Regions from separate parts of the Streptomyces sp. B15 genome, predicted to be linked through region 2. Evidence: riboswitches for the same ligand, from Rfam matches in the RefSeq annotation. Region 2 holds a riboswitch; each other region holds the start of a gene.
What was found. Region 2 has a riboswitch for thiamine pyrophosphate ahead of KBY19_RS09260 (thiamine ABC transporter substrate binding subunit). Riboswitches for the same ligand answer to the same signal wherever they lie in the genome.
Positions count from the first base shown of each region.

Region 1: it holds a riboswitch for thiamine pyrophosphate, as region 2 does, so the genes downstream of both, thiO (glycine oxidase ThiO) here and KBY19_RS09260 (thiamine ABC transporter substrate binding subunit) in region 2, are expected to answer to the same signal.
Region 3: it holds a riboswitch for thiamine pyrophosphate, as region 2 does, so the genes downstream of both, thiC (phosphomethylpyrimidine synthase ThiC) here and KBY19_RS09260 (thiamine ABC transporter substrate binding subunit) in region 2, are expected to answer to the same signal.

Region 1 is NZ_JAGPXJ010000171.1:493-7,164, reverse strand. It holds partial or broken gene KBY19_RS35270 (thiazole synthase) at 1-372, opposite strand, end outside; gene thiS (sulfur carrier protein ThiS) at 381-602, opposite strand; gene thiO (glycine oxidase ThiO) at 599-1,801, opposite strand; TPP riboswitch at 1,797-1,911, opposite strand; gene KBY19_RS35255 (NAD(P)/FAD-dependent oxidoreductase) at 2,042-3,298, shown strand; gene KBY19_RS35250 (Rv2175c family DNA-binding protein) at 3,332-3,706, shown strand; gene thiE (thiamine phosphate synthase) at 3,813-4,547, shown strand; gene metF (methylenetetrahydrofolate reductase [NAD(P)H]) at 4,679-5,620, shown strand; gene KBY19_RS35235 (hypothetical protein) at 5,668-6,672, shown strand, end outside.
Region 2 is NZ_JAGPXJ010000014.1:11,329-19,017, forward strand. It holds gene KBY19_RS09250 (ABC transporter ATP-binding protein) at 1-644, opposite strand, end outside; gene KBY19_RS09255 (iron ABC transporter permease) at 645-2,306, opposite strand; gene KBY19_RS09260 (thiamine ABC transporter substrate binding subunit) at 2,423-3,499, opposite strand; TPP riboswitch at 3,495-3,610, opposite strand; gene rlmN (23S rRNA (adenine(2503)-C(2))-methyltransferase RlmN) at 3,711-4,823, opposite strand; gene KBY19_RS09270 (phosphatidate cytidylyltransferase) at 4,968-6,176, opposite strand; gene frr (ribosome recycling factor) at 6,216-6,773, opposite strand; gene pyrH (UMP kinase) at 7,002-7,689, opposite strand, start outside.
Region 3 is NZ_JAGPXJ010000001.1:143,759-151,447, forward strand. It holds gene KBY19_RS00690 (cupin domain-containing protein) at 1-187, shown strand, start outside; gene KBY19_RS00695 (DUF5326 family protein) at 358-576, shown strand; gene KBY19_RS00700 (YibE/F family protein) at 640-2,121, opposite strand; TPP riboswitch at 2,193-2,328, shown strand; gene thiC (phosphomethylpyrimidine synthase ThiC) at 2,321-4,135, shown strand; gene KBY19_RS00710 (SMI1/KNR4 family protein) at 4,592-5,632, shown strand; gene KBY19_RS00715 (NUDIX domain-containing protein) at 6,322-6,825, shown strand; partial or broken gene KBY19_RS00720 (pyridoxamine 5'-phosphate oxidase family protein) at 7,523-7,689, opposite strand, start outside.

The sequences.
Region 1 (6,672 bases), on a different contig from region 2:
GTCGACCAGTGTCTCGGCGGCGTCGAGCAGCTCGACGGGGTCGGGCAGCAGGGTGCGCTCGTCGGCGACGACCTCCAGTTTCACCCAGTCCGTCCCCAGCGCCTCCCGCGCCAGCCGCGCGGTGAGTACCGCCTCACCCGCGGTGTAGCACCCGGCGGTGTTCGGCAGGGTCCGGATGCCGTGCTTGTCGAGTACGGACAGCACGGAGCCGCTCACCGACGGGTCGAGCCGCCGCATCGCGACCGTGGTCAGTTCCGTGCCGGAGGCCAGCAGGGCGCGTTCGAGGACGTCGAGGCTGGGGGCGCCGCCGGTGCCCATGATCAGTCGCGAGGTGAAGGTGGTGTCGCCGATGGTCAGCGGATCGTCGGCCATGGTGGTGCTCAGCCTCCCTGGACTGCGGTGAGAACTTCGACGCGGTCGCCCTCGTCGAGCCGGGTCGCTGCCCAGCGGCTGCGGGGGACCACGCTCTCGTTGAGTGCGGCGGCCACGCTGGAGGGTGCGGTGGTGAGGGTGGCCACGAGCTGGTCGAGGGGGAGCCCGGGGGTCACCTGTCGGGGCTCGCCGTTGACGGAGACGGTCACCGGCCTGGTGGTGGAGGTCATGCGGGCTGCTCCTGGGGTGCACGGGTCGGGGAGGTGTCGAAGCGCCGGGGCGTGAAGGGACGCGCGGGCTCGGGCAGCCGGCCCGTGGTCAGCGATACGGCCAGCACCTCGCCGGTGAGGGGGGTCAGCAGGACGCCGTGCCGGTAGTGGCCGGTGGCCAGGTGGAGGCCGGTCAGTGCGGTGGGTCCGAGCAGCGGCGCGTTGTCGGGGGAGCCGGGGCGCAGCCCGGCGCGGGTCTCGGCCAGTGGCAGCTCGGTGACGCCGGGAACCAGTTCGTGTGCGTCCCGCAGCAGCTCGTAGACGCCGCCGGCGGTGACCGTGGTGTCCCAGCCGAGTTCTTCGCTGGTGGCGCCGACGACCAGCTCGCCGTCCTGGCGCGGTACCAGGTAGAGGGCGCCACCGCGCACGACGGCGCGGACCGTACGGGAGAGGAAGGCGCCGTGCGGCTCGGCCGGGGGCATGCGCAGCCGTAGTACCTGGCCTTTCACCGGGCGGATCGGGGGTGCCACCTCGGGGGGCAGCCCTTCCAGGGTGCCGCTGCGGGAGCCCAGGGCGAGCACCGTCTGCCCGGCGTGCACTTCCTCGCCGTTCTCCAGCGCGGCGCCCACCGCGCGGTCCTGTGCGGTGGTCAGCCGTAGTGCGCGGGAGCGCAGGAAGGTGACGCCCGCAGTCTCGCAGGCGCGCAGCAGCGCGGCGGCCAGTCGGCGCGGATCGATCTGGTGGTCGCCGTCGACGCGGGCGCCGCCGCGTACGGAGGGGGCGAGCATCGGCTCCAGGCGGCGGCATTCGCGCCCGGTCAGCCACTGCGAGTCCAGTCCGCACCGCTGCTGGAGGGCGTGCAGTTCGCGCAGGTGGGCGCGGTCGTCGGCGTCGAGTGCGACGGCCAGGGTGCCGCAGGCCCGGTAGCCGGTGTCCAGACCGGTGGCCTCTTCCAGTTCGGCGACGAAGTCCGGATAGCGTGCGGCCGAGGCGAGGTTGAGGTCCAGCAGTGTCTCCTCGCCGTAGTGCAGTTCGGTGACGGCTGCCAGCATGCCTGCCGCGACCTGGGCGGCTCCGCCGCCGGGTTCGGGGTCGGCGACGGTGACCGTCAGACCGCTTCCGGCGGCGCGCCAGGCGGTGACCAGGCCGATGAGCCCGCCGCCGAGTACGAGTACATCGGGGTTCTGGTGGGACGCTGCCGGAATCGCCGTGCCGCGCATGGGCGCTGCTTCTCCCTTCGCCGGAATGACCCGGATCAGGTTCGGACGGTCGGAGGCCGTCGCAGCCTCCCTCTCAGCCCGGTGCGCCCGGGCTCCCGCGTATGCCGTAACTACCGCACCCACCCTACTGCGGTGCCCGCGGGCCGGGTAAGGGCCACCGGGGGCCTCGGGCACGCCCCGCCGGCGGGCCTACGACCGGTGACCGATGGCCGCGCGGGCCGACCGGCATACAGTGATCGCGTGAGTGACGGTCAGAAACAGCAGCGGGTCGTGATCGTGGGCGCCGGGATGGCCGGTGTGCAGGCCGCCGTGCAACTGCGTGAACAGGGCTGGCCCGGTTCGGTGCGGCTGGTGGGGGCCGAGCCGCACGCGCCGTACGACAGGCCGCCGCTGTCCAAGGCGGTGCTGCTCGGCAAGGGCGAGGAGGCGCAGGCGCCGCTCTTCGACATCGACTTCGCGGGGCTGGGCATCGAACTGGAGCTGGGCAGGACGGTCACCGGGCTGCGGGCCGACGAGCGGCTGCTGGTCACCGACGCGGGTCCGGTCCACTACGACCGCCTTGTCGTGGCGACGGGTGCCGAGCCGGTCGGCCTGCCCGGCAGTGAGGGTGTGCCCGGCGTCCATCTGCTGCGCACCCTGGACGACGCCCGGCGGCTGCGGCCGGTACTGGCGGCCCGGGGCAGGATCGTGGTGGTCGGTGCGGGCTGGATCGGCGCGGAGTTCGCGACGGCGGCGCGCGAGCGGGGCTGCGAGGTCACCGTTGTGGAGGCCGCCGCGACGCCACTGCCGGGCGCGCTTCCGTCGCAGGTCACCGAGCCGATGCGGGGCTGGTACGCGGAGGCCGGGGCGACGCTGCGCACCGGGGTCGCCGTCGAGGCGGTGGAGCGCGGCGGGGTGCTGCTCGCCGACGGGACGCGGCTGGCGGCGGACGCGGTGCTGGTGGGGATCGGGGCCCGCCCCGCGACCGACTGGCTGCGCGGTTCCGGTGTGGAGCTCGGCCCGGACGGCGCCGTGGTCGCCGACGCCCGGCTGCGTGCCTCGGTCTTCGGCAGCCACGCGTCCGGCGTCTACGCGGTGGGCGACTGCGCCTCCTTCCCGTCGGCCCGCTACGGCGAGCGGCTGCTGATCCACCACTGGGACAACGCGCTCCAGGGCCCCCGTACGGTGGCCGTCAATCTGCTGGCCGAGGGGCATGCCGACGGTGAGGCCGACAGCGTCGTCTACGACCCGGTGCCCTACTTCTGGTCCGAGCAGTTCGGCCGCTTCGTGCAGTACGCCGGCCACCACGGCCCGGGCGACGAGCTGGTGTGGCGCGGCTCTCCGGACGGTGCCGCCTGGACGGTGTGCTGGCTGCGTGAAGGGCGGCTGGCCGCGCTGCTGGCCGTCGGCCGTCCGCGCGATCTCGCGCAGGGCCGGAAGCTGATTCAGCAGCGTACGGCCGTGGACCGGACGCTGGTGGGCGACGCGGCCGTCGCCTTGAAGCAGGCGGCGCGGTAGTGACCGTCGGTCCCAGATGGCAGTCTGGAACCCGTGACCGAGATTGACGCAAAGACCGATGCTCTCGTCCCCGCCTGGCTCACCCTTCCCGACGTCGCCGAGAAGCTCGGCGTCGAAGTGACCCGGGTGCGGCAGCTCGTGAAGGAAGGCCAGCTGATCGCCGTGCGGCGGGAGGCGGAGTCCGGGAACAAGGTGCTCCAGGTTCCGGCCGCCTTCATCGGGGAGGGCCGGATCGTGAAGGGCCTGGCGGGCACCATCACGCTCCTGAAGGACGACGGCTTCAGCGACGAAGAGATGCTGGAATGGCTGTTCACCGAGGACGAGTCCCTGCCCGGCTCGCCCGTGACGGCCCTGCGGGAGAACCGGGGCACGGAGGTCAAGCGCCGCGCCCAGGCGCTCGCCGTCTGACCCCGCCGCCCGGCTCGCGCCGGGCCCAGTGGAAGAACACCGACACCACCGGGTGCGTGGACCCGCCGCGGGTCCACGCACCCCTCACGGGGGGAAGCACCGCACCATGTCCCGTACCGCCACCACGTCCGCCACCTCCGCCGCGCCCGCCGACGCCCGTCGGCGACTCGCCGACGCACGGCTGTACCTGTGCACCGACGCCCGCAAGGAGCAGGGTGACCTTCCCGCGTTCCTGGACGCGGTGCTGGCCAACGGGGTCGACATCGTCCAGCTGCGCGACAAGACCATGGAGGCCGCGGAGGAGCTGGCGCATCTGGAGGTGTTCGCCGACGCCTGCCGCCGGCACGGCGCGCTGCTGGCCGTCAACGACCGCGCGGACGTCGCCCACGCCGCCGGCTCCGACGTGCTCCACCTCGGCCAGGGCGATCTGCCGGTCCCCGCGGCCCGCGCCCTGCTCGGCAACCTCGACAAGGAGGTGCTGATCGGCCGCTCCACCCACTCTGCCGCCGAGGCGGACGCGGCGCTGGCCGAGCCCGGCGTCGACTACTTCTGCACCGGACCGTGCTGGCCGACCCCCACCAAGCCGGGGCGCCCCGCACCGGGGCTGGATCTCGTCCGTCACACTGCCGCCCGTACCGGTACGGATCCGGCGTCCCGGCCGTGGTTCGCCATCGGCGGTATCGACGCGGGCAATCTGGACGAGGTGCTGGAGGCCGGGGCCCGCAGGGTCGTGGTGGTCCGCGCGCTCACCCGGGCCGACGATCCGGGGGCTGCCGCGGCCTCTCTCGCACAGCGGCTGCGGCAGGCGGCCGAGGCCGGCCCGCGGCCCTTGGTGCCGTGACCGGGCGCTTCCGTAGCACGGGGCGGCCGGCCGTCCAACAGGTGGACATCAGCCATCCGGGAATCGGACAGATCATCCCGTACCGTCCCAGGGTCGAGTCACTCTGCAGGCCAGGCCGCTAGCCTGCAGCTATGGCCATCGGTATCTCAGCTCCCAGGACAGACCGTCCGCCGACTGTGCGTGATCTGCTCGCGAGCGGAGAGCAGTCCTTCTCCTTCGAGTTCTTCGCGCCGAAGACCGAGAAGGGAGAGCGGACCCTGTGGGACGCGCTGCGGCGCATCGAGGCGGTGTCCCCGACCTTCGTGTCCGTCACCTACGGCGCGGGCGGCTCCTCGCGTGAGGGCACGGTCCGCAACACCGAGCGCATCGCCAACGAGACCACACTGACCCCGGTCGCTCATCTGACCGCGGTCGACCACTCGCGGGCCGAGCTGCGCAACGTCATCGGGCAGTACGCCGACGCGGGCATCCGCAACGTGCTCGCACTGCGCGGCGACCCGCCCGGCGATCCGCTGGGGGAGTGGGTCAAGCACCCCCAGGGCATCAACTACGCCTCCGAACTCGTCGAGCTGATCAAGGAGTCCGGCGACTTCTGTGTCGGCGTGGCGGCCTTCCCGGAGATGCACCCGCGCTCCACCGACTGGGAGAGCGACGTCCGGCACTTCGTGAACAAGTGCAGGGCGGGGGCCGACTACGCGATCACCCAGATGTTCTTCCGGGCCGAGGACTATCTGCGCCTGCGGGACAAGGTCGCGGCGGCCGGCTGCCACACGCCCATCATCCCGGAGATCATGCCTGTCACGAACGTGAAACAGATCGAACGGTTCGCGCAGCTGAGCAACGCCACCCTGCCGCCCGAGATGATCGAGCGGCTGCAGGCGGTCCAGGACGATCCGGCGGCGGTACGCTCGGTCGGAATCGAGTACGCCACAGACTTGTGTGCGAGGCTGATGGCCGAAGGCGTCCCGGGGCTGCACTTCATCACGCTCAACCACTCCACGGCGACGCTGGAGATCCACCAGAATCTCGGCCTTCGGGAGAGGGCTACTCTGGGCCTTCGCAAGGGGGCTTGAGCCACGGATCCGCCCACGGGGCGGCGGGAGCGGGAAGAGGGGCGTAGATGGGCTGGACGGTCCTCTATATCGCGTTCGGCGTGGTCGCGCTGTGGCTGCTGGGCGAGGTCCTGCTCCAGTACAAGGCCCGGCTGCGCTGGCGGGCGCTGGCCTTCACCGGCTTCCTGGGCGTGGTGGTGGGCACCGTGCTGCCGTCGGTCCTGGTGATCGGTGTCGGCATCGCGGCCTTCGCCGTCGGCCAGACCTTCGTCACGCTCTCGGTCCGCAGCGGGTTCACCGCCGGGTGGTCGCTCGGCGGTGGCCCCGGCTCCAGCCGGCGCCGCCGGTCGGGCGCGGCGCCCGGCCCGGACACCGCCTCCCTGGAGGTCTCCGACCTGCGCACCCACGGCCCCGGTGCCGTCCCGGCCCCCGGTACGGCGCCCGTACCCGACCCGGTCGACGACTACGGCCCGCAGGGCTACGGCCAGCCGGAGCCCGCCGCCGGGTACGGCGCGGAGACCGACACCGGTGCCGACTACGGGTACGGCGGCTACCAGGCCGCGGAGGGCTATGGCGGTTACGGCAGCCACGAGAGCTACGGCGGCCACGGCGGTCACGGCTATGACAGCTACGAGGAAGAGGCCTCGGTCTTCGGCCGCCCGCCGGCCCCGGCCCCGGAGCAGACGCAGGTGTACGCCTACGGGGCCGGGCAGGGCGAGCAGTACGCCGGCCAGTACGCCGGATACGCCGACCCCCCGGCGGCCGGTGACCCCTCCGAGTACCAGAACCAGCCCGCCTACCAGGAGTACGCGGACCCGTACGGCGGCTACGGCGGCTACGGAGACGAGCACGCCTATCAGGCGCAGCAGCCGGCCCAGCAGCCCTACTACCCCGAGGTCCCCGAGACACCGCCCGGCGGGGTCTGGGTTCCCCAGCAGCGGGACGCGGGCGCGCCGCTGCCTCCGGCGGAGCCGCCTCCGTCCCCGTACGGCTACGGGAACGAGTACGGCGACCACTACGGCAACGACGCGGCCGACCAGCAGCCCCAGCCCTACCCGCAGCAGGCGCCGCAG
Region 2 (7,689 bases):
GTGCCGGCCTGCGCGATGCGTCCGTTCTCCATGACCACCACGCGGTCGGCGAGTGCGAAGGCCTCCCCGTGGTCGTGCGTGACAGCGAGCACCGTCGTACCCAGTCGCCGGAAGAGGCCCCGCAGCTCCACGACGAGGCGCTCGCGCAGTCCGCGGTCGAGCTGGCCCAGCGGTTCGTCCAGCATCAGCAGCTTCGGCTCGGGTGCCAGCGCGCGGGCGAGCGCGACGCGCTGCTGCTCACCGCCGGACAGCGCGGTCACGGCGCGCCCACCGGCGCCCGGCAGTCCCACCAGGTCCAGCAGTTCGGCCACCCTGCGCCCGGTCTCGGCCCGGTCCGTGCGGTGCATGCGCGGTCCGAAGGCGACGTTTCCCGCGACATCGCGCTGAGGGAAGAGCTGGTGGTCCTGGAACATCAGCCCGACGCCCCGCCGGTGCGGCGGCACCCCGCTCTGGTCCCGCCCCGACAGCAGCACTCGTCCCGCGTCGGCCTGTTGCAGCCCGGCGACGACCCGCAGCAGGGTGGACTTCCCGCTGCCGCTGGGCCCCAGTACGCACACCGTCTCGTGTGCGGCCACCTCCAGGTCGACCGCGTCCAGCGCGGTCCGCTCCCCGAAGCGCACGGTGACACCGTCCAGCCGCAGCATCTACAACTCCCCCTGGCGGTCGATTCGGACGCGCTCCAGCGCGAGCAGAACGCCCGCGCAGACGAGCATCAGGATGGTGCTCAGGGCCATCGCCTGGCCGTAGTACGACTCCCCGGCGCGGCCCAGCATCCTGGCCACCGCGACCGGCAGGGTGGGAGTGTCCGGGCGGGCGATGAAAACTGTCGCCCCGAACTCGCCCAGCGAGACGGTGAAGGCGAACCCGGCGGCCACCACCAGTGCCCGCCGCACGAGCGGGAAGTCGACCTCCCGCCAGGCGCGCAGCGGGGAGGCGCCCAGCACGGCAGCGGCCTCACGCAGCCGTACGTCCACAGCGCGCAGTACCGGCAGCATGGTGCGGATGACGAACGGCACGCCCACCAGTGCCTGCGCGAGGGGCACCAGGATCCAGGTGGAGCGCAGATCGAGCGGGGGCTCGTCCAGCGCGACGAGGAAACCGAAGCCGACGGTGACGGCAGAGGTGCCCAGCGGCAGCATCAGCAGCGCGTCGAAACCGCGCACCAGCCGTGCCAGGCCGAAGGCCCGTCCGCCCGGACGGCGCCGGGGATCGGGGAGAGTGAGCGCGGCAGCGGCCGATCCACCCACCACCAGGGCGATGACGGTCGCGACGGCGGCGTAGGCCAGTGAGTTGCCGACGGCCTCGACAGGCGCGACGACAAAGGTCGCACTGTCGGACTGTGCCGCCAGTGCGCGGAAAAAGGTGAACCCGTACCCGTCCGGCCCCCCGAATGCCCGCTGTACCAGCACCAGCAGCGGCACAACAGTCAGCACAAGGATCACGCCCAGCACGGAGCACAGCAGCACCCACTGCCCGGCACCTGCGGGACGCCGTGCGGTGTGTTCCGCTGGGACGAGGCTGAGCGCGCTCTCCCGCTTGCGCAGCGACCAGGCGTGCACCGCCAGCAGCGCGGCGACGGCCGCGAACTGGACGAGCGTCAGCACAGCCGCCGTCGGCAGGTCCAGCAAGGTGGCGGTCTGCCGGTAGATCTCCACCTCCAGTGTGGCGTAGCGCGGACCGCCCAGTACCTGGATGACACCGAAGCTGGTGAAGGTGAAAAGGAAGACGATCAGCGCGGCAGCTGCCACGGAGGGTGCCAGCGCCGGCAGGGTGACCCGCCGCCAGGCGGTGAGGCGACCGGCCCCCAGCACCCGTGCGGCCTCCTCCTGGCGCGGGTCGAGCTGGGACCACAGGCCGCCCACGGTGCGCACCACGACCGCGTAGTTGAAGAAGACATGCGCGAGCAGGATCGCCCACACACTGGTGTCCAGCCGTACCCCGAACCATTCGTCCAGGACTCCCCCGCGTCCCGCCAGTGCGAGAAAGGCGGAGCCGACCACGACGGTCGGCAGGACGAACGGCACGGTCACCACGGCACGCAGCACCCGCTTGCCCGGAAAGTCGAACCGCGCGAACACATAGGCACCCGGCAGTGCCAGCGCGAGGGTGAGCGCTGTCGAGGCGGCGGCCTGCCAGAGGGTGAACCACACCACCTGGAGGATGTCCGGGTCGCTCAGCACCTGCCCGATCCGGCCGAGCTGCCACTGTCCGCCCTCACGCAGCCCCCGCCCGACGATGGCGACCACCGGGTAGCCGAAGAAGACGGCGAAGAAGGCCGCCGGCACAGCCATCAGACCGAGCCGCACCCACCCGGTCCTCGAACGGGGCGCCACGGCGGTGACGTCCGGCTCCGGCCCGGCCGGGCCGCCCATCAGGTCCGCGACGTCCGGCACCTCAGGGGCGTCCGCGGCGTCCGGGGCTGCTACTTCACGGCGAGCGAGGTCCACGTCTTGATCCACTGCTCACGGTGTTCAGCGATCTTCTTCGGGGCGACGGTGGCCGGGTCGTCGACGGTCTCGCCGTACTTGGAGAACAGCTTCGGCAGCCGGGCGTCCTCACGGACCGGGCTGACGAACATCTGCAGCGGCAGGTCCTCCTGGAACCGCTTGCTGAGCAGGAAGTCCAGCAGCGCCTTGCCGCCCTTGGTGTTCTCGGCGCCGCTGAGCAGCCCGGCGTACTCGGTCTGCCGGAAGCAGGTGCCCTTGGCGACGCCGGTCGGCGCCTTCTCGGGCGGGTTCTCGACGCCCAGCACCTCGGCGGGCGGGCTGGAGGCGTAGGAGACGACGAGCGGCTTGTCGCCCTTGCCCTTGCCCTCGCGCGAGCCGGTGAAGCGGTCGTTGTAGGCCTGCTCCCAGCTGCTCGCCACCTCCACGCCGTTGGCGCGCAGCTTCTTCCAGTAGCCCTGCCAGCCGTCCTCGCCGAACTCGGCGACGCTCGCCAGCAGGAACGCCAGTCCGGGTGAGGAGCCCGCGGCGTCCTCGGTCACCAGGAGGTTCTTGTAGCGGGGCTTCGTCAGGTCCTCGAGGGTGCGCGGCGGGTCGAGCTTCTTGTCGGCGAACCACTTGCGGTCGTAGTTGACGCACACGTCGCCGGTGTCGACCGGGGTGACCCGGTGTTTGTCGGGGTCGGCCTGCAGCCGCTGCGGCACCTTGTCGAGGCCCTTGGCCCTGTACGGCGCGAAGACGCCCTTGTCGAGGGGGCGGGAGAGCAGGGTGTTGTCGACGCCGAAGAAGACGTCGCCCTGGGGATTGCCCTTGTTGAGCACCGCCTGGTTCACGGCGGCTCCGGCGTCACCCCCGCGCAGCACCTTGACCTTGTAGCCGCTGCGCTTCTCGAAGTCCTTGAGAACGGGCTTGGAGACGGCGAACGAGTCGTGGGTGACGAGGGTGACGGTCTTGGCGTCTCCGCTACCGCCCGAGCCGCCGCAGGCGGTGGCGAGGAGTGCGAGGGTGAGGACAGCGGTGGTTGCGGCAGCAGCGCGCCGCGCGTGCTTCTTCATCAGTGCATCGACTTCCTACCCGGCATGACCCGGGCGAGGTTCGAGGGTCTGCGGCGCGTACGGATGTACTGCCGCACTCTCAGCGCTGTGAGCGCTCCCCTGTCGGCTGTTCGGTTTTCACGGGCCGCACGGACGGCCCGTTCGAACACTATCAGTCAGGCTCCGACGCCGGTCGGGCGTCGGCGTACCCCAGCGGTCGGCGGTCGGGTCGTCAGCGCTCGGTGGCCGCGAGCTGGCCGCACGCACCGTCGATCTCCTGGCCCCGGGTATCCCGAACGGTCACCGGCACACCATGCGACTCCAGCGTCCGTACGAACTCGGCCTCGTCCTCCGGCCGGGAGGCGGTCCACTTGGAGCCGGGAGTCGGGTTGAGCGGGATGAGATTGACGTGCACCCGCTTGTTCTTCAGCAGCCGGCCCAGCAGGTCGGCCCGCCAGGCCTGGTCGTTGATGTCCTTGATCAGCGCGTACTCGATCGACACCCGGCGGCCGGACTTGGCCGCGTACTCCCAGGCCGCGTCCAGCACCTCGCGCACCTTCCAGCGGGTGTTGACCGGGACGAGGGTGTCGCGCAGTTCGTCGTCGGGCGCGTGCAGGGAGAGCGCCAGCCGGCACTTGAAGCCCTCGTCGGCGAAGCGCAGCATCGCGGGCACGAGCCCCACCGTGGAGACGGTGATGCCGCGCTGGGAGAGCCCGAGACCGTCCGGCTCGGGGTCGGTCAGCCGCCGGATGGCGCCGACCACCCGCTTGTAGTTGGCCAGCGGCTCGCCCATGCCCATGAAGACGATGTTGGACAGCCGTGCCGGCCCCCCGGGCACCTCACCGTCCCGCAGGGCGCGCATACCGTCGACGATCTGGTGGACGATCTCCGCCGTGGACAGGTTCCGGTCCAGTCCGGCCTGGCCCGTGGCGCAGAACGGGCAGTTCATCCCGCAGCCCGCCTGCGAGCTGATGCACATGGTGACGCGGTCCGGGTAGCGCATCAGCACCGATTCCACCAGCGTCCCGTCATGCAGCCGCCACAGCGTCTTGCGGGTGGTGTCGTCGTCACAGCTGATGTGCCGCACCACGTTCATCAGGTCGGGCAGCAGCCCCGCCGCCAGCTTCTCGCGGGCAGCGGCCGGGATGTCGGTCCACTGCTGAGGGTCGTGCGCCAGCCGCGAGAAGTAGTGCTGCGAGAGCTGTTTGGCGCGGAAGGGCTTCTCCCCGATCTCCGCGACCGCCTCCCGGCGCTCCTGAGGGCTGAGATCGGCAAGATGACGGGGCGGCTTCTTCGCGCCACGCGGGGCGACGAATGTCAGTTCTCCAGGGGCAGGCCCCGACATGAGCAGGTACTCCTCAAAGCTGCACGGGTGGTGATCCCCGCGGACACGGGGACGACGGCACGGCGACGCCTGCGCCGGGAGATCTCACCGGACGATCCCCGCCGCAGCGGGGACGCAGACCCATCCAGCGTAACCGGTGCGCTTTCAGCCCGCGCCGACGAAGACCACCAGCAGCAGCCACACCACCGGAGCTGTCGGCAGCAGGGAGTCGAGGCGGTCCATGATGCCGCCGTGTCCGGGCAGCAGGGTGCCCATGTCCTTGATGCCCAGGTCCCGCTTCATCATCGATTCGCCCAGGTCGCCCAGGGTGGCGCTGACCGAGACCGCCAGCCCCAGCAGCAGCCCCTGCCACCAGCTCCCCCCATCGATCAGGAACTGGGTGCACAGCGCCCCGGCCCCCATGGCGAAGGTCACCGCGCCGATCAGCCCCTCGCGGGTCTTGCCGGGGCTGATGCGGGGAGCCAGCTTGCGCCGGCCGAAGCGCCAGCCCACCGCGTATGCGCCGGTGTCGCTGACCACGGTGAGGATCAGGAACGTCAGCACCCGCCACGGCCCGTCGTCCGCGGCCAGCATCAGGGCCACGAAGGTGGCGAGGAAGGGTACGTAGAAGGCGGCGAAGAGGCCTGCCGTCACATCCCGCAGATAGTCGGCCGGGGGCTGCGTCATCCGCCACGCCAGGACGGCGAGGGCCGTGAGCGCCATGGCCACCCACGCGCCCTCCGCGCCCCGTACGTACCCGGCGATGGTCATGGCGGCGCCGCCGAGGGCCAGCGGCACCAACGGGGCCCGGATGCCCTTGCGCTCGCGCAGCCGTGAGGTCAGCTCCCACAGACCGACGACGACCGCCAGCACGATCACGCCCAGGAAGACCGGCTTGTAGAAGAAGAGCGCGGCCAGGATGACCGCGCCGAGTCCCAGGCCGACTCCTATCGCGGCGCGCAGATCCCGCCCCGCGCGCTTCTTGCCCTTCCCCGACGGCGCGGTACCGGCGGTACCGGCTGACGGGGCAGCCGGCTGCCCGGGGGTGGGCTCCGGCTCGTCGTGGCCGTACGGCTGCGCACCGCCGGGAGGGCCGGCGGGGCCTGTGAAACCGGGGCCTTCGGGACGGTGCCGGCCGTCACGGCCGTCTCCCCCGCCGGCGGGACCCCCTGGGTCGGACACAATGGGCATACGCCGAGTCTGCGACGCTTCGCCCCCCACATCGTGCACGGGGACACTCACGTCGTGGGCGGGCACCTGACCATCGCCCGGGCGGGGCAGCGCCGAAGGGGTGGCGTAGCCCTGCTCGGGCGGACCCCAGTACCGGGCGTCCCCGGCGTTCGTTTGCGGCGCTCCCCAGGATGAGTCGTTCACAGATTGCAGCCTTCGACCTCGGACCTTGAGACGGTGAGCTCAGACTTCGAGCAGCTCGGACTCCTTGTGCTTGAGCAGCTCGTCCACCTGCGTGACGTACTTGGCGGTGGTGTCGTCGAGCTCCTTCTCGCCCCTGCGGCCCTCGTCCTCACCGACCTCGCCGTCCTTGATGGCCTTGTCGATGGTCTCCTTGGCCTTGCGCCGGATGCTGCGAATGGAGATCTTGGCGTCCTCGCCCTTGCTCTTGGCGACCTTGATGTACTCCCGGCGGCGCTCCTCGGTCAGCTCGGGGAACGTCACCCGGATGATATTGCCGTCGTTCGACGGGTTGACGCCAAGGTCCGAGTCGCGGATGGCCTGTTCGATGTTGCGCAGCGAGCTCTTGTCGAACGGAGTCACCACGGCCATCCGGGGCTCCGGGACGGAGAACGACGCGAGCTGGTTGATCGGCGTCATCGTGCCGTAGTACTCCGCCGCGATCTTGTTGAACATCGCCGGGTGCGCACGGCCGGTGCGGATAGCGGCGAAGTCCTCCTTGGCGACGACGACCGCCTTCTCCATCTTTTCCTCGGCTTCGAGGAGGGTCTCTTCGATCACCACGTGCTCCTGGTTCGATGAATGAGCCTGACTGCTTCATCCGGGGCTGTGAGCTGACGGCCGCCCCGCGGGCCGCCCCGGCCCCCGCGATGCCCTGATTCCTGCACGGTGTCCGACCGGCAGGCTGTTGTCCATCCCCGTACCGTGCCGTTCGTGCGCCGCCGTGTTGCCGACGGCGCCGGGCGGGCGCGGACCGGTTCGCGCCCGCGAGGACCGTCGGCGGGACGGTCAGACCCGGGTGCCCTGGTTGCTCACCAGGGTGCCGATCTTCTCACCCTTGACCGCGCGGGCGATATTGCCTTCGGCGAGCAGCTCGAAGACGAGGATCGGCAGCTTGTTGTCGCGGCAGAGCGTGATCGCGGTCATGTCGGCGACCTTGAGGTCGCGGGTGATGACCTCGCCGTACTCGAGCGCGTCGAACTTCTCCGCCGCCGGATTGCGCGCGGGGTCCGAGTCGTAGACGCCGTCCACGCCGTTCTTGCCCATGAGCATCACCTCGGCGTTGATCTCCAGGGCACGCTGGGCCGCGGTGGTGTCGGTGGAGAAGTACGGCATGCCCATACCGGCGCCGAAGATGACGACGCGGCCCTTCTCCAGGTGCCGGATGGCGCGCAGCGGAATGTACGGCTCGGCGACCTGGCCCATCGTGATGGCGGTCTGTACCCGCGAGTCGATGCCTTCCTTCTCCAGGAAGTCCTGGAGCGCCAGGCAGTTCATGACGGTGCCGAGCATGCCCATGTAGTCGGAGCGGGCCCGGTCCATACCGCGCTGCTGGAGCTCGGCGCCGCGGAAGAAGTTGCCGCCCCCGATGACGACGGCCATCTCGGCACCGTCGCGGACGACCGAGGCGATCTCCCGGGCCATCTTGTGCACGACGTCGGGGTCGACACCGAGCCCACCGCCGCCGGCGAACGCC
Region 3 (7,689 bases), on a different contig from region 2:
GCAGCCGCACGCCCAGGACGAGATCTACTTCGTCGTCAGCGGGCGCGGCTCGATCACCGTCGGGGAGGAGACCACGCACGTGGCGCGGGGCAGCGTCGTCTACGTACCGGCCGGGGTGGCGCACAAGTTCCACCACATCTCCGAGGACCTGCGCGTCCTGGTGGTCTTCTCGCCCCCCGAGGGCTGAGCCGGCTCACGCGCGGCGCGCTCCGTGCTCCCCCGGCCGTCAGGGTCGCCTCAGGGTCGGTTTCAGGGGAGGACCGGGGCCCGGGCCGCCCCGTCGGCTTGCGGTGCGGCCTAGCATCGGGGCCAGAGGGCACAAAGCCTTCAAAACTCTTCGATACGGAGTACACAGTCATGGACGCGAAAGGCACCCTCTCCGGCCTGCCGTGGTGGGTCACATGGATCGTGATACCGGTGATCGCGCTGGTCGTCTTCGGCGGCCTGATCGCCAGCGTGGTCGGCTTCCTGGTCGGTCTGCTGTTCAAGGTGCTGGTCTTCGTCGCCCTGGTCGGCGGCGTCGTCTACCTCGTCCGCCGCTTCAAGGCCGGCGCCTCCGGCCGCAGCGATTGGTGACCCCCTCGCGCCCCGCGCCGCCCCTCCTGTCCGCGGCAGGCGGCGCGGGCCCGGAGTAACCCCTCACTTCGGCTTGCGGCGCCTGCCGCGGGCACCGATGGCCGGGCGGCGAGCCGCTGCCGGGCCGCCGGAGGAGGGAGCCGGGATGCTCGGCGGGGGGCCGGGCGGGGCACCGGGCGGGGCACCACCCTCCACACGCGGGGCGGCCTGTTGGGGACGGCTCCGGTCGGCCGAGACGACCAGCGCGGCCAGCAGGGTGGTGACCGGAACCGAGGCCACCAGGCCGATCGAGCCGACGAGCGTACGGATGATCTCCTCGGCGACCACCTCACTCGTGGCGACCATCGTCACATCGCTGCGCGCGATGGAGAACAGCAGCAGCAGCGGCAGCGCCGCACCCGCGTAGGCCAGTACCAGAGTGTTGACCACGGACGCGATGTGATCGCGCCCGATCCGCATGGCGGAGCGGTAGATCCGCCGCCAGCTCGCCCCCGGATCGGCCTCCCGCAGTTCCCAGACGGCCGACGTCTGGGTGACCGTCACATCGTCGAGCACGCCGAGCGAGCCGATCAGCACACCCGCCAGCAGCAGCCCCCGGATCTCGATGCCGGGGTACAGCCCGTGCACCAGGCTGGTCTGATCGTCGGTGTTTCCCGTCAGTTGCGCCCAGCCGATGAACAGCGAGCCGAGCACCCCGATCAGCAGCAGCGACACCAGGGTCCCCAGCACCGCCACCGAGGTACGGGCCGACAGGCCGTGGCACAGATACAGCGTGGCCAGCATGATGGCGCTGCCCCCGACCACCGCGACCACCAGCGGATTGGAGCCCTGCAGTATCGCGGGCAGGATGAACAGCGTCAGTACGGCGAAGCTGATGATCAGGCCCACCAGCGCCAGCACCCCGCGCAGCCGGCCCACCAGCACCACCACGAGCGCGAAGACGCCGGCGAGCAGCACCATCGGCAGATCGCGGTCGGTGTCGACAACGCTGTACTGGAGCTTGCGCGGCGCTTTCTCGGAGTACCCGACGACGACGCCCTGACCGACGGAGTAGGTGCGGGTGGAGTCCGGCGGCACCACCTCGGTGAAGGTATGGCCCTTGTCCTTGCCCTCGGTGACCTCCACCGTCGCTTTGTGGCACGGCCCGTGCTCGCCGTCCTGCGGTGTGCCCCCCGGGGACTGCGTGCCACCGCCCGAGGAGGGGGGTGGTTGCTGGACGTTGACCTTGTCGCAGTCCACCTCCGCCAGTTCCACGACCTTCGCGTCGAAGGTCGGCCGGTCGAAACCGACACCGGAGTGGTCGTGTCCGTGGCCCGGGGCGCCTCCCGGCCACAGCACCACCAGCCCCGTCAACACCGCCACCGCGAACGGCACGAGCACGGCCGCGATGACCTTCCGCAGATGGCGGGACACGGGCGCGGCGGGCCCGTGTGCGTGGGCATGCGAGTGGCCATGGGCCTGCGAGTGGCCATGGGCCTGCGGGTGTCCGGGGCCGGCGGCGGGGCCGGACTCAGGCGCGGCATCGGCGGAGTCGGAGTGGGTCACCGCCCGATCATCGCAAGAACGGCCGTGCGGGGTGTTCAGTGCGGGCCGTGTGCCGTTAGCGTAGAGACGCCTTTGCACATCGCGGGAGCTCCGAGCACGGGGCTGAGAGGGCGCTGACCTCCGTGGAAGGAACCACGGAAACGGCTGCGCCGACCGCCGAACCTGTTACCGGGTAATGCCGGCGTAGGGAGTGGGTCTCATGACCACGCAGGATGCACACGCGCGCGCCGACAACGCGTCGGACACCGGGGCCGAGAAGGCCATCGGCTCGCACAAGGGATATCTGCAAGGAACGCGCCCGGACATCCGGGTCCCCGTCCGACGGGTGCATCTCACCAACGGCACGGACGTGACGCTCTACGACACCTCCGGGCCGTACACCGACCCCGACATCGAAACCGACGTGCGCCGCGGACTGGCACCGCTGCGCGAGAACTGGATCGTCCAGAGGGGAGACACCGAGGAGTACGCGGGCCGGGAGCTGCGGCCCGAGGACGACGGCATCAAGCACACCAGCCCGCGCGGCGGACTGGTCCGCGGCAACCAGGCCGATCTGGCGGGCCTGGACGCGGTCTTCCCGGGCCGTCCGCGCCAGCCGCGCCGCGGCCGGGCCGGTACGGCCGTCACCCAACTCGCGTACGCCAAGCGGGGCGAGATCACCGCGGAGATGGAGTACGTCGCCCTCCGCGAGAACCTCACCCCCGAGTTCGTCCGGGACGAGATCGCCGCGGGCCGCGCCGTACTGCCCGCCAATGTGAACCACCCGGAGACCGAGCCGATGATCATCGGGAAGAACTTCCTGGTGAAGGTGAACGCCAACATCGGCAACTCCGCCGTCACCTCCTCCATCGAGGAGGAGGTCGAGAAGATGACGTGGGCGACCCGGTGGGGCGCCGACACCGTGATGGACCTCTCGACCGGCCGCAACATCCACACCACCCGCGAGTGGGTGCTGCGCAACTCCCCCGTCCCCATCGGCACGGTGCCGCTCTACCAGGCGCTGGAGAAGGTGGACGGCAAGGCGGAGGAGCTGTCCTGGGAGGTGTACAAGGACACCGTCGTCGAGCAGTGCGAACAGGGCGTCGACTACATGACGGTGCACGCCGGTGTGCTGCTGCGCTACGTCCCGCTGACGGCGCGCCGCAAGACCGGCATCGTCTCGCGCGGCGGCTCCATCATGGCGGCCTGGTGCCTGGCGCACCACAAGGAGAGCTTCCTGTACGAGCACTTCAGCGAGTTGTGCGAGATCCTGCGCGCGTACGACGTGACGTTCTCGCTCGGTGACGGGCTGCGGCCCGGCTCGATCGCGGACGCCAACGACACCGCGCAGATGGCCGAGTTGGACACCCTGGGCGAGCTGAACCGGATCGCCAAGGCGCACGACGTGCAGACCATGATCGAAGGCCCGGGCCATGTACCCATGCACAAGATCAAGGAGAACGTCGACCGCCAGCAGGAGGTCTGCGAGGAGGCCCCGTTCTACACACTGGGCCCCCTCACCACGGACATCGCCCCCGCCTACGACCACATCACCAGCGGCATCGGCGCGGCGATGATCGGCTGGTGGGGCACGGCGATGCTCTGCTACGTCACCCCGAAGGAACATCTGGGGCTGCCGGACAAGGACGATGTGAAGACCGGCGTGATCACCTACAAGATCGCCGCCCACGCCGCCGATGTGGCCAAGGGCCACCCGGGGGCGCAGGACTGGGACGACGCCCTGTCCGACGCCCGCTTCGAGTTCCGCTGGGAGGACCAGTTCAACCTGGCCCTCGATCCGGAAACGGCCCGCTCCTTCCACGACGAGACGCTGCCGGCCGAGCCGGCCAAGACCGCGCACTTCTGCTCCATGTGCGGCCCGAAGTTCTGCAGCATGAAGATCAGCAGAAGCATCACAGAGCAGTTCGGCGGTGAAGAGGGCGCGTCCGCCGAGGAAATCGAGGCGGGGATGCTGGAGAAGTCGAGGGAGTTCGCGGCGAGTGGGAACCGGGTGTACCTGCCCATCGCGGACTGATCCAGTCGCGTCGCCAGGCAAAGCGGCCCCGGGCCCCGGGGCCGCTTTGCCTGGTAGAAGGTGATCACCTTCCCTGGCCCGCGGCACCTCCACGGTGCTCCGGAGCGGCACCCGACGACTCGGACAGGCTCGCGGGCATGACTCTTTTCCTTCAGAGGGCGACGGCAAGGGAGACCCGCGATCAGGCCACGACGCCTGCGGGGTCGGTGGTGTCGGCCCAACTCGCGGCGGCGATGTCCAGAGCCCGTGCGGTCTCGCCGGCCTTCCCGTCGACGGCGTAGGCCCATGCCAGTCGTTCACGCAGCCGTGCGCGTACTCGGCGGGCTCTGGCAAACCTTCTCGACTTCGACGAAGGACGCTTGTCGGCGCCGCTCGTCCTCGTTGATGTCAGTCGTGGATGTCAGCCGGGTCGCAGTTCAGGCTCGTTGTCTGTGGCATGTGTTTCACTCTCTGGCCATGGACGAACAGGAACTGCTCGAAGCCGTTACCTCCGTGGTTCGGCCGGGCAGGCGGGAATTGGTGTGCGCCCGGTCTGGGCACCCGGCGGGGCATGTGTGCCTGACTGTTTCCGACACAATCAACCTGTCCACTCTCCTCAGGGAGTTCAGCCGTCGGTACGGGCAGCTGCGCAACCTCGTCATGGGCGGTTACGCCGATCCGACGGTGACCGAGCGGACCGGGCTGCCGCTCCTTGCTCCCTTCGCGGGGGAGCTGGTCGAGATGCGCGGGTGGGCGTGCGGCAGTCGGTGGATCGGCTGCGGTGTGGTCCGTGCGGGGGGCGGCGAACAGCTGATGGTGCTCGTGGCGGAGCGGGCTGCACCGCCGGAGGAAGCTTCCTGGGGGGACTCTCTTCTCCATGTCACAGGTTGGGACGCGCGGGACACCGCACAGCCCTGGGCGGAGATCGAAGCGGAAGTAGAGGCTGAACTGCCCGATGATTGTTGTGCGTGGGTACAGCGAGTGATCGGGCTGACCGGGTGGAAGCCGCTCGGGATCTCCGTCGACTGGGGGGCGATCGAGGGAGAGCTGGGGGTGGCGCTGCCGGCGGACTACAAGAAGCTCTGCGAGGCGTTCGGTGGCGGCGTCTTCAGTGACTCCATCTACTTTCTCGGGCTCGCCGAGGGCGTCTCGTTCAACTTCCTGACACAGTGGCGGGTCTCCCTCTCGGTCGACCAGGACGACAGGTACGGAGATGTCTCCCCCGTCGATCCCTATGCGGTCTACGCGCCGGGCGGCAAGGGGGTGGTTGCTTGGGGCTCCACCGAATGGGCTGACGAGTACTGCTGGCTGGTCGATGCCGAGCGGCCGGACGATTACCCCGTCCTTGCGCGGTCCCATGACGGCGGCCCATGGCATCGGTACGACATGTCCACCTCCGAGTTCCTCTACCGCGTCCTTGCTGATGCCGAATTTCGACCTTTTGGGATCGCGCAGTACGACCTCGGCGCGACGTTCGAGCCCGGCTCCGTCGGCCCCTTCGACGGCCGGCCGCTCTGACGGGAGGCAGCCGTCTCCCGTTCGTGGATCGGGGCCTCTTACGCTGACCGCGGGGCGGGCAGGCTTGAACCTGCCCGTTGGTGCCCGATTGGGGGCGGTGATGTGCGAGGGGTCGCGCCAGAATGGCCGCCTGAAAGCCGTGCAGACGACCGCCCCAGCCATGATGCTTTCCGACCTCATGCTCCATGTGCCTCTTGGGCAGGATCGGGGCGACGAGATGTGCCTGACGAAGTGAAGACAGGTTTCGACACTCAACGGCGGCTCAGTGGCGTACGGCGCGCAGTTGGCGAGCGCCCTCGGCTGTGATGCGGTAGCGGCTTGTGCTCGGTCGCCGTTGACGCGGCACTCATGGGGCAGCGGGGCGGCGATGTGAGCACCGAACGCCGTCGGCGCTACGTCGGCTCCGGACACAGCCCCGGCACAGCGCTCATGGAGTCCGGTGGCTCGGTGGGCACGCGGGTCCCGCCGCGCCACCGCCGTGAAGCGTGAAGGGCGGTTCGTGGCTCCCCCCTCTTGCCACGAACCGCCCGGCTCTACGCGCGAAGCAGCGCAGACGACAAGAGTAGTTGACTCAACGTCAGTGTCCAATCACTTATCGGTATGGACTTATCGGGAGATTTAATGGCCCGCCACTCACGGTGACGAAAGCGGAGGGTTTGGCCCGGGGCGATGTGGGCCAGACCTCCTGCATGTTCGTCGAACGTCCCGTGGTCAAGCGGACTGCCCGCGCCATCCTCCTCGCGCCCGGAGGCGGCCGGGGCCGACCCGCGGAGCTGATCCTCATCAAGCGCACCAAGCCCGGTCAGGAGCCGTACTGGATCACACCGGGAGGCGGCGTCGAACCCGACGTCGACCGGACCGTGGTGGACGCCCTGCACCGCGAGGTGGCCGAGGAACTGGGGGCCGAGATCACCGATGTGGTGCCCGCCTTCGTGGACACCGTGAGTGATCCCGAGGAGACACCGGGTGGAGTGAAGGTTCAGCACTTCTTCGTGTGCCGACTCGTCTCCCTCAACCCCCGCCTACGGCACGGACCCGAAGTGGAGGAGCCGCAGGGGGAGTACGAGATCGTACGGCTGCCCTTCACCCCGGAGGGCGTCACCTCGGTGGAGGTCGTACCGCCGTCGCTGCAGGCCTATCTCGCCGCCAACATCGAGGGCGTCCGATCCCTGCTCGCGCCCGACCTGGGCTGAGCGCGCAGCACCGCCCGGCCGACCGCCGCCCGTCCACTGTCCGCTATCCGAACCAGCTCTGGAACGGGGCGGGTTCGGGAGCGTCCTCCGGCTCGGCGTTCCGGCCCCGGCGCTGCGCCTCGGCCAGCGCCCGTTCGGCCTCCAGCCGCCAGGCGGAGATGTCCCGGGCGTGCTCGCCCATCTCCCCGTTCCCGGAGCGTGCCGACATCGCGGCGGAGACCGCCGAGGACGCGGCGGGAACGGCGGCCGACGCGGCGGCATGCCGCCGCCGCGGCAGCGGCTCGGGGCCGGTCCCGGGGCCGGAGGCAGTCCTCTCTGCCCGCTCGGGCTCCGAGGACTGCTCCCGCTCCCCGGAGGGGTCCGGGCGCACAGCGGGTTCGGCCGCCGTGAGGTGCGCGTGGGCCGGCTCGGCCCCGGGCACGGGCAGTGTGGTCGGCATGGGCGGTGTGGCGGGCACGGGTGGCAAAGCGGGCGTGGTCGGCAGCGGCGGCGCCGCGAGGGTGAGGGTCTCCTCGGCCCTGCCGCCTTCGACCTCGTCCGCACCACCCGAGGCCGGAGTTTTCGAAGCCGGAACCTCCGCGGCCCGAGGGCTCGGGATCTGCGGGCTCGGCGCCGACGTACTCGCGGCCGACGTGCTGGGCGCCGATGCGCTCGGGGTCTTCTCGTCCGAGGCCGCAGCATCGCGGCGGGCCTCACGGGCGTCGCGGGCGGCACCGAAGAAGTCGCCGCCCTTGCGCTTGTAGTCGTCGGTGCCCCACTCGCGCGCCGGGCGGCGCGGAGCCTTCTGGAGGTGGGGGATGTGCTTGGCGCAGTGGATGTACGCCTCCTCCACCTCGACCCGGACCCACAGCACGGCCCGCCGCC